2 regions of the Dethiothermospora halolimnae genome follow, and region 2 is predicted to be linked to the other one. Evidence: a T-box and tRNA genes for the amino acid it is inferred to sense, from the RefSeq annotation. Region 2 holds a T-box; the other holds one or more tRNA genes.
The links. A T-box is a leader RNA that pairs with one kind of tRNA and senses whether it is charged. The one in region 2 lies ahead of argS (arginine--tRNA ligase), so its partner is inferred to be a tRNA-Arg.
Positions count from the first base shown of each region.

Region 1: it encodes a tRNA-Arg, which carries the amino acid that the T-box ahead of argS (arginine--tRNA ligase) is inferred to sense. The anticodon was not compared.

Region 1 is NZ_JBAKFX010000004.1:130,343-135,981, reverse strand. Features, by position in the region: tRNA gene V6137_RS02945 (tRNA-Arg) at 1-38, opposite strand, end outside; tRNA gene V6137_RS02940 (tRNA-Leu) at 285-369, opposite strand; tRNA gene V6137_RS02935 (tRNA-Lys) at 390-465, opposite strand; tRNA gene V6137_RS02930 (tRNA-Gly) at 471-545, opposite strand; tRNA gene V6137_RS02925 (tRNA-Leu) at 733-817, opposite strand; tRNA gene V6137_RS02920 (tRNA-Lys) at 838-913, opposite strand; tRNA gene V6137_RS02915 (tRNA-His) at 1,181-1,257, opposite strand; tRNA gene V6137_RS02910 (tRNA-Arg) at 1,274-1,350, opposite strand; gene V6137_RS02905 (metallophosphoesterase) at 1,470-1,940, opposite strand; gene V6137_RS02900 (XTP/dITP diphosphatase) at 1,945-2,550, opposite strand; gene rph (ribonuclease PH) at 2,543-3,316, opposite strand; gene V6137_RS02890 (GerMN domain-containing protein) at 3,744-4,760, opposite strand; gene V6137_RS02885 (DUF2179 domain-containing protein) at 4,841-5,362, opposite strand; gene V6137_RS02880 (N-acetylmuramoyl-L-alanine amidase family protein) at 5,455-5,639, opposite strand, start outside.
Region 2 is NZ_JBAKFX010000023.1:18,686-24,324, reverse strand. Features, by position in the region: gene argS (arginine--tRNA ligase) at 1-1,103, shown strand, start outside; T-box leader at 1,120-1,333, shown strand; gene argS (arginine--tRNA ligase) at 1,621-3,375, shown strand; gene gcvT (glycine cleavage system aminomethyltransferase GcvT) at 3,598-4,707, shown strand; gene gcvH (glycine cleavage system protein GcvH) at 4,723-5,136, shown strand; gene gcvPA (aminomethyl-transferring glycine dehydrogenase subunit GcvPA) at 5,117-5,639, shown strand, end outside.

The DNA.
Region 1 (5,639 bases), on a different contig from region 2:
TCGAAGTCAGCCACTCTATCCAACTGAGCTAAGGGCGCAGGATAAATTCAATTTTAAATTGTAAATTATAAATTTTAAATTATTTTCATTAGAGAAGTTATATTGTCGACCTATACTGCATGACTTTAAAGTCGGTCTGAATATATTCAGACCCTACATAAATTGTTTGTTATTATATACTAAAAAAAGTTAACCCCATAAAGTCAACTTCCTATCAGATAATTTCTCTCTTCTCAATTTATAATTAAAACTCACAATTTATAATTCTTTGTAAATTAAAATAGTGGTACAGGCGAAGGGAGTCGAACCCCCACATCATAAGATACTAGATCCTAAGTCTAGCGCGTCTGCCAATTCCGCCACGCCTGCACATATTTATCATTTGAAAATGGTGACCCATCGGCGACTCGAACGCCGGACACCCTGATTAAAAGTCAGATGCTCTGCCAACTGAGCTAATGGGTCATATTTGGAGCGGAAGACGAGATTCGAACTCGCGACCCTCGCCTTGGCAAGGCGATGCTCTACCACTGAGCCACTTCCGCACATATCCTTTACTTTCAATCACTATCCAATTTAACGGCAAGCCCTCAAGTTTTCCTAACTAAGCGATTCACACCAAATCGAAAAGAAGATTTGGGTTCTCTGCTTATACCACTGAGCCACTTCCGCACATGCTGTCTTCCAGACAGAATTGTTAATTTTTAATTGTCAATTCACAATTGCATTTATTGGTACAGGTGAAGGGAGTCGAACCCCCACATCATAAGATACTAGATCCTAAGTCTAGCGCGTCTGCCAATTCCGCCACACCTGCACATATTTATTATTTGAAAATGGTGACCCATCGGCGACTCGAACGCCGGACACCCTGATTAAAAGTCAGATGCTCTGCCAACTGAGCTAATGGGTCATATTATATTTTATTTGGCTACATAATTTATACCTTTAACATAACTCAATGATCGATAACTAAGCGATGTACACAAAATCAAAAGCGTGATTTTGGTCCCCTGCTTATGCCAACTGAGCTAATGGGTCAAGTGCTGACTATCGTCAGAATTGTTAATTCTTTAATTGTTAATTATACGATGGGTTCTAAGTTAAACCTAAACCCTCCACTCTTTTTATTAACAATTTACAATTATCAATTCACAATTCTTCACGTTAGTGAAGTTAATGGGGTGAATAATGGGAGTCGAACCCATGACCTCCAGAGCCACAATCTGGCGCTCTAACCAACTGAGCTATACCCACCACAATATTTTTTAAATGGCGCGCCTGAGAGGATTCGAACCCCTGACACACGGATTAGAAGTCCGTTGCTCTATCCTACTGAGCTACAGGCGCATTATTTTGTCTCGCCACTTGCTTCGTGCTGACAATAATAAATTATAGCAGAGGATTATATTATTGTCAACAAATTTCTAAAAAAATTTTTAAGGAATTTGTTACCATAGGGACTTTGGCTATATTGCTATAACCTGAGCCCCTATTTTATCAGTTATATTTAATACCCCGAATGTCTTTTCTCTATTTCTAGGATATGATAAACTTCCTGGGTTAAATAATTTCAACCCATTATTTTCAATATTAAGAGCTAAATGGGTGTGTCCGAATAGTACTAAGTCTACTTCCAACTCTATACCCCTATAATATATGTTATTTATATCCATTTTAACTTTATATTTATGTCCATGGGTTAGTAATATTCTTTTATCATTTATGGTTAATATCTCCTCTTCCTTTGTATTATTATCAGAAATATCACAGTTCCCTTTTACACATATTACTTCTTTATTAAATATTTTTTTTATTTCCCCAGTGTCCTTTGTATAATCACCTAAATGTATAATTAAATCTACGTTATTCACTTTTTCTTTTACTTTTTTTAGATCATTTAACATGCCATGGGTATCACTAAATACTAGTATATCCATATTATCAATCCTTTATAATATCTTCTAGATAGGTTCTTAATTTTTTTAATGCATTTGCCCTATGGCTTATCTTATTTTTTGTTTCTTCCCCCAGTTCTGCAAATGTTTTATTATATCCATCAACTATAAATAAAGGATCATACCCAAAACCACTACTCCCCTTTGGAGTAAAACCTATCCTTCCACTACACTCTCCAATTAAGGTTTTAGTTTCTCCATTTTCTAAAACTATTGCTATTGCTGTTTTAAAACTTGCAGTTCTATCCTCTAGTTCTACCCCATCTAGTTCATTTAAAAGTTTTTTGTTATTATCTTTATCCTTTGCATTCTCTCCTGCGTACCTAGCAGAATAAATCCCGGGATCGCCTTTTAAACTATCTACAAACAATCCGCTATCATCGGCTATTACTATACCATCTACATGTTCCCACATCTCCGTAGCCTTTTTTAATGCATTACCCTCTAAAGTATCTTTATCTTCAACTACATCAAAATCCTCTAACCCCACATCATCTTTAGATAATATATTTACTGGTAAATCTTTTAATATCTTTGTTATTTCATCAATTTTATGCTTATTACCACTGGACACTATTATATCTTTACTCATTATTCCCCTTTTCCTCCTTTGATTTTACCTTTCCCACTAAATCACTTATTTCTCCTAAAGCCTCTTTTTGTTTTTCAATTAATTCTCCTATACCCTTTTCTGCTATTCTTAATAATTCATTGAGATCATTTCTGCTAAATGGTGCCTCTTCTCCAGTACCTTGTATCTCAATAAATTCTTTACTATCGGTCATCACTATATTCATATCTACTTTAGCATTTGAATCTTCTTGATAATTTAAATCTAAAAGTCTAGTATCCTTTACTACTCCTACACTTATTGCTGCTACAAAGTTTTTAACCGGTATACTGGGTATTTGTTTAGCTTCATAAAGCTTATGTAATGCATCTACTAAGGCTACAAAGGCTCCTGTTATGGAAGCCGTTCTAGTTCCTCCATCGGCCTGTATCACATCACAATCTAACCAAACTGTCTTTTCTCCTAAGGCTTTTAAGTCTATAACGGATCTTAAAGCTCTACCTATGAGCCTCTGTATTTCTTGGGTTCTTCCTTGAAGTTTTCCCTTTCTAGACTCCCTTATTTTTCTTGTTATAGTTGATGCCGGTAACATAGAGTATTCGGCAGTTACCCATCCTGAATTACTTCCTTTTAAAAACGGGGGTACCCTATCTTCTATCATGGCCGTACATATTACTTTAGTTTCTCCCATCTCTATAAGTACTGACCCTTGAGGGTGTTTAAGATAATTTCTAGTTATTTTTACATCCCTTAGTTGTTCATATTCTCTATTATTGATTCTATCCATTAATATCTCTCCTATCTTTTTTTAATGGTTGAGGGATTACGAATCCCCCAACAACTAGATGTAATCTTCAAATGAATTTAAAAGCTATTTTTTATCTCAGTCAAAGGGTTACCAATCTCCCAGCAACTGTATATGCCTTTCCAATGGATTCAAAGCTACTTTTTAGTTATATGTATCATGCTCTTTATATAAACTATAAATTTTATTTTCCCCTTATAGCTTATTAATATTTATTTGTTATTATAAATCTCTATCCTACCATTTATAATAACAAATGTTTCTAGTTAATAAAAGGACTATTTGAACAAAGAGGACTTTGTCCCTTCTTTGTTCTGTGCAGAGTACAGGGTGCGGGGGCAGCGAATTGGTGAGACCATAAATACATTCAAGGAGTTCAGACAAAGAAAAAAGCAGTCATAGTGACTGCTTAATATTCATTGGCAAATACAGGGATAGTATTACTACTTTCACCTTCTATTCCGGCTTCTTGTAATGTTTTACCATTTATCGATAATTCAAGTCCCAGTATATCATTAAATTGACTTATTGTTAAACCTATATTCCTTGACATTCTATCAAATGTTACCTGTTGAGCTATAACTTCCTCATTATTGGTAGTTATATCTATGTATGCAATACCATCTTTTACTTCTACATTTCCTAAACTTACCCCTTCAGGTATTTCAGTATAAAGTCCTGCAACATTTACTTTACCATTAAACAACTGTGATAAAACTGTATTTACATTATTCTCCTTATTTGTTTGTACCGTAACAGGGACATAATGTTCATATCCAGAACTAGATACAGCCTTATAATAAACCATTACATCATTGTTCCCTTCACCATTAGCTTCTAACAAGTTTATATCCTCTCTGTTTATTGCACTGCTTATTTCTGTGCCATGTTGTAAATTTGCCATTTCCTTACCATCAATTAAAATTTGAACTTTACTTATTGATGGGAACTCCGTTAAAGTATATACAACTCCTTTCACTAGGTTCTCTTCATGAACCTTATCTACTGTTTCTGTAAAACTTTTGTTAAAGTTTACCTTACAAAGCCCACTCTCTTCATCTATTGCCATTCCACTTATCTCTGTACCTGACGGAATTAGGGGCATTAACCCTATGGTACTCATATCATCCCTTATAGCTGGGGTATCTATCATGTTTCTAAGAGCCGCCTTAGCTATACCTGTTTCCCAAGGTATTTGTTTTTTTACTGGAACTAAATATCCCATTTCATTTTGGAAATATAAAATAGTATCTCTAATGTTACTACCTGTTTCTTCTTCTGATTCTTCCTGATCTTCATCGCTTCTTACTATTTCAATATCAGGTTCTTCTTCATCTGAAACTAAGTCTTTAATTGCATTGCAACCATAAACTGATACACTTAAGGCTATCATAAGTAAAATTGCTATTATTTTTTTAGCCTTCATTAATTTCCCCCCTCTATTTATTGTCCGTTTATAAATTATATTAATTAGAGGGCCATACTATGAATAATTTAAAATTTTTTCTATTTCTTTTTGATTTTAGAAAAATATCCTCCTCTAATTCTTCTAGTATTACTTACTGTTATGAAGGCATCACTATCCATTTGATCTATTACATTATGTAATTTTTTTAGATTTCTTCTCTTAACGGTCATATTCAATATGTTTCTTTTCCCTTCTCTTCCATGTCCTTCTGTCACAGTAACTCCAAATCCTTTATCCCTAAGGGTATTTACTACATCATATGCATCACTTTTGGTTATAACTTGAACAAATGAGTCTCCCATGGCGACTTTTTCTTCTATATATATCCCTATATAATTACCACTGGCAAAACCTAAGGCATAGGCAAGAAGATTTCCAGGGTTATCAAGGCTATTAACAACTTTACCAAGTGCTAATATATATATACCCACCTCAAAAAAACCTATTATAGATGCATATATTTTTTGCCCCTGAACCACCATCAACATTCTAAGGGTCCCCAAAGTTACGTCCATAACCCTAGAAATAAAAATAAACAAATATCCTAAAAAAATACTCATCAATATACCTCCCATATTATTAGTCCATTATTATCATAATACCCTTTAAAGCAAAAAAATAAAAGATAAAAATCCTTAAGGATTTTTATCTTTTACTTACTAAAGTAATTTACCAATCCACTTGCTATGGCTTCTGCTGCCTTTTCATGATACTCATCTGTTATTATTATTCTTTCCTCTTGAGGATTAGTAACAAATCCTAGTTCCACAAGGGCTGATACCATTGCTGTTTCCCTTGTTACAACTAAATCAGGTCTTCGTATTATATCCATGTCTT
Region 2 (5,639 bases):
AGGATGCTATGAAAGAAGCTAGGGAAGCTACTTCTAAACTTCAAAAAGGCCATAGAGGTTATTTAGCTCTTTGGAAACATATACTAAATGTTTCTGTAGCTGACCTTAAAAAGAACTATGGGGATTTAAACGTAGAGTTTGATTTATGGAAGGGTGAAAGTGATTGTCGCCATTATCTAGATGAAATGATTACTTACTTAAAGGATAATAATTATACTGAAGAAAGTGAAGGTGCTTTAGTTATAGATGTAGCTAAAGAAGATGATAAACAACCTATCCCGCCTTTTATGGTATTAAAATCCGATGGTGCTACCCTATATAGTACCACTGACCTTGCTACCATATGGGAAAGGGTTAACGATTATGACCCCAATGAAATTATATATGTTGTTGATAAAAGACAGGGACTTCACTTTGAGCAGGTATTTAGATGTGCTAAAAAAACAAAAATCGTTAATGAAGACCTTAAGTTTGACTTTATTGGTTTCGGTACAATGAATGGTAAAGACGGAAAGCCTTTCAAGACAAGGGAAGGTGGGGTTATGAGACTTAGAGACTTAATAGATATCATCAAAGATAATGTTAAAGACAAACTTAGAAATAACGATTCCTTCACTGCTGAAGAAATGGATGAAATAGCAAGAAAGGTTGGTTTATCAGCCCTTAAATTTGGTGATTTATCAAACCAAGTTACTAAGGATTATGTTTTCGATATGGATAAATTCTCATCCTTTGAAGGAAAAACAGGACCATATATCCTTTACACTGTAGTTAGAATTAAGTCTATATTAAGAAAAGTAGATGTTGATAAGACAAGTAACATTATTAACCCCCATAGTGATATAGAAAGGGATTTAATGTTAAGTTTATCAAAGTTCAACGAAGTAGTTGAATCAGCATTTATTGATAAAGCTCCAAATAAGATGTGTGAATACATTTATGAAGTGGCAAATCAGTTTAATAAATTCTATCACAATAATAAGATGATAACAGAAGAAAATATGGAAAAGAAAATGTCTTGGATAAATCTTAGTAACTTAACTAAAGATGTTTTAGAAACTGGACTTGATTTATTAGGTATTGAAGCTCCTGATAGGATGTAATAAAAATATATGATTTAAAATTTCGATGACGAGAAAAATATCCATTTTAATTTTCTAACAGCGAGTGGGAATAGAGTGGAAGTCCCATAAGAAATAAAATGGAGAAAAGGGCCTCTGAGAATTTACCTGAGCCAATGTGTAAGGGTAAACCATTAACTGGGTTAAAGTTATTAAGGGGACTATTATTTAGTCAATTTGAGTGGTACCGCGGAATTATACCCGTCTCATATTTTTTATGAGACGGGTTTTTTATATTTATTTGCTTGTTGAAGGTAATTTCCCAATGAATTCGAAGCTACTTACTTCAATTTACAATTGACAGTTGACAATGGACAATTAAGGTACAAATGGGCAAAGCCCATTTGAAATATAATATTTTATGAACAGAGTGAGTAAAATCACCTTCAACTGTCAATTGTCCATTGTCAACTGTCAATTCAAACAAGTAAAAGGGAATTCATTCCCTGGTATAATAAAAGATTCTATGTAAAGTTAATAATTAATTAGGAGGTATATTATGAAAAAGGTTATTGATAAGATTAATGATTTAGTTAAAGACAAATTTGAAAAATATGGTTATGATAGAAAATATGGTTTTGTAACTGTATCAAACCGCCCTGACCTATGTCAGTTTCAATGTAATGGAGCTTTAGCTGCTGCTAAAGAATACAAAAAATCCCCTAGGGATATTGCAAATGATGTTCTTAGTGAGATTAAGGACATTCAAATCTTTCAAGATATTTCAATTGCTGGCCCAGGTTTTATAAACATTAACATTACTGATGATTTCCTAACAAATTATATTAACAATATATATAGTGATAAAAAACTAGGAATTACTGAAAGCCAGAACCCTATGACTATAATGATAGATTATGGAGGAGCTAATGTTGCTAAACCCCTTCATGTGGGTCACCTTCGTCCTGCAATAATAGGTGAAAGTCTCAAAAGGACTTCAAGATACCTAGGTCATAGGGTTATAGGAGATGTTCATCTAGGTGACTGGGGTCTTCAAATGGGTATGGTAATTTCAGAGGTTAAAAGAAGAAATCCTGATCTACCATATTTCGATGAAAACTTTAATGGAGAGTATCCAGAGGAAGCTCCCTTTACTATAGATGAACTTGAAGAAATATACCCAGCTGCAAGTAAATTAGCTAAAAGTAACGGGGATGCTATGAAAGAAGCCAGGGAAGCTACTTCTAAGCTTCAAAAAGGCAATAGAGGTTATTTAGCTCTTTGGAAACATATATTAAATGTTTCTGTAAAAGACCTTAAAAAGAATTATAGTGATTTAAATGTAGAGTTTGATTTATGGAAAGGAGAAAGTGATTGCCAACAATATATAGATGAAATGATCGGCTATCTAAAGGACAATAATTATACTGAAGAAAGTGAAGGTACTTTAGTTATAGATGTTGCTAAAGAAGATGATAACCAGCCCATGCCACCTTTTATGGTATTAAAATCCGATGGTTCTACCCTATATAGTACCACTGACCTTGCTACCATATGGGAAAGGGTCAAAGATTATAGTCCCGATGAAATCATATATGTAGTGGATAAAAGACAGGGACTCCACTTTGAACAGGTTTTCAGATGTGCTAAGAAGACAAAAATTGTTGATGAAAATCTGAAATTTTATTTTCTAAGTAATGGTACCATAAATGGTAAAGATGGAAAGCCCTTTAAGACAAGGGACGGAGGAGTTATGAGACTTAGAACCTTGATAGATACCATTACAAACCATGTAAGAAATAAACTAAAAAATAATAATTCCTTAAGTTCCGAAGAAATGAATGACATAGCAAAAAAAGTTGGTTTATCGGCCCTTAAATTTGGTGATTTATCAAATCAAATTACCAAGGATTATATCTTTGATATGGCTAAATTTTCATCCTTTGAAGGTAAAACAGGTCCCTATATTTTATATACTGTTGTCAGAATTAAGTCTATATTAAGAAAAGTGGATGTTGATAAAACTAGTGACATTATTAACCCCCATAGTGATATAGAGAGGGATTTAATGTTAAGTCTGTCAAAGTTCAACGAAGTGGTGGAGTCAGCATTTATTGATAAAGCTCCAAATAAGATGTGTGAATACATTTATGAAGTGGCAAATCAATTTAATAAATTCTATCACAACACTAAGATGATAACAGAAGAAAATATGGAAAAGAAAATGTCTTGGATAAATCTTAGTAACTTAACTAAAGATGTTTTAGAAACTGGACTTGATTTATTAGGTATTGAAGCTCCTGATAGGATGTAGTAAGTTGGGGATTACAAGTCCCCCAACACTAAAATTAGGCGATTATCAACGCATTTAGACCAAAATTTACTAATTTCCAATAGCTTGACAGTTAAATAAAAGCTGGTAAAACAATTAATTGTTTTACCAGCTTTTATTTTTTTATAACATACTTTTATTCCAGTAACACATAATAAATATGTAGTTTATTTTTATCACTATAAAACTACTAAGGAGGATGTTATGACCGAAAATAAAAAAAGAACGGCCCTTTATGATATCCATCTTCAAAGTGGAGGAAAAATTATAGATTTTGCTGGATGGGCATTACCTATCCAATATGAAGGGCTAATTGCAGAGCATGAGGCAGTTAGAAATAATGTTGGTATCTTTGATGTATCCCATATGGGAGAAGTAGAGGTAAAGGGAGCTGATGCCCTGCCCTTTATACAGCATCTAATAACCAATGATGCTTCCACTCTAGAAGATAATCAAGTTTTATATAGCTTAATGTGTTATGACGATGGAGGCATAGTGGATGATTTATTGGTATATAAATTTTCAAATAAATATTTCTATCTAGTAATAAATGCCGGTAACGTAGATAAGGATTATAAATGGATGATAGCTAATAAAGAAGGTTTTGATGTATCAATAGAAAATATATCAGATGACATGGGTCAATTGGCTTTACAGGGACCATTGGCAGAAAAAACCCTTCAGAAACTTACTGATACCGATTTGTCAAAAATAAAGTTTTTTTATTGTGATAGAAATGTGGATATATCAGGAGTTAAATGCCTTGTATCCAGAACTGGTTATACCGGTGAAGATGGGTTTGAAATATATACTAATGAGGAGTCCATAGATAAATTATGGAATAACATTATGGATGCAGGAAAAGAATATGGCATAAAACCTGCTGGTTTAGGTGCAAGGGATACCCTTAGATTTGAAGCTACTTTACCCCTATATGGCCATGAGATTTCTGAAGTTATAACTCCACTGGAGGCTGGTCTAGGATTTTTCGTTAAGTTAGACAAAGACCATTTTGTAGGAAAAGAGGCGCTAGTGAAACAGAAAGAACAAGGGGTTCCAAGAAAAATAGTGGGATTTGAAATGAAGGAAAGGGGTATCCCACGGGAAGGTTATGATGTGGCAATTGATGATAATAAAATAGGTTTTGTCACAACAGGATATTTTTCCCCAACCCTTAAAAAGAATATAGGACTGGCGATAATAGACTCTAAGTATGCAAAGTTAGATACCGAAATATCTATCTTAATAAGAAATAAACCTAAAAAAGCAGTAATTATAAGTAAAAGATTCTATCAGAAAAAATATAAAAAATAACAGGGAGGAAGTAATATGAATATAAAAAAAGATTTACTATACAAACAGTCCCACGAATGGTTAAAGGTAGAGGATAATGAAGCCTATATAGGAATAAGTGAGTATGCACAAAATTCAATGGGTGATATAGTATTTGTGGATTTACCCGACGAGGATGACGAGTTTAAAGCCAAAGAAGATTTTGCTGTAGTAGAATCAGTTAAAGCGGCTTCTGACCTTTATATGCCCGTGGATGGTAAAATACTAGAGGTAAATGAAGAAGTTATGGACGATCCAGCCCTTATTAACTCAAGCCCCTATGATAGCTGGTTAGTGAAAATAGAAATACAGGATAAAAGTCAATTAGATACATTGTTATCTGGTGAGGATTATGAAAAATATTTAAATGAGGAAATGGATGATATAGGCTATGAATCTAAAGAAGACTAAATCATTTCCTTATATACCCAATACCCATGATGATTTAGATGAAATGCTTAAAGAAATAGGAGCAAAGTCTATTAATGAATTATTCGATGATATTCCTAATAATCTAAAACTAAAAAAAGATTTAGATATTGGTGAGTCATTATCAGAGCTTGAAGTCTTAAACTATATGAAACATCTAAGTAATAAAAATAATAATATCAATAATCTAACCTGTTTTTTAGGTGCAGGAGCCTATGATCATTATATTCCGTCGGTTATAGACCATGTTATATCTAGATCAGAGTTTTATACATCATATACACCATACCAACCGGAAATAAGCCAAGGAACTCTTCAAACTATTTTTGAGTTCCAAACTCTAATCTGTAATTTAACCGGAATGGATGCTGCAAATGCGTCAGTTTATGATGGCGCCACAGCCATTGCTGAAGCTATAATTATGGCTTCATTGGACACAAGAAAACAACAAATAATTATATCAAATACAGTTAATCCTGAATATA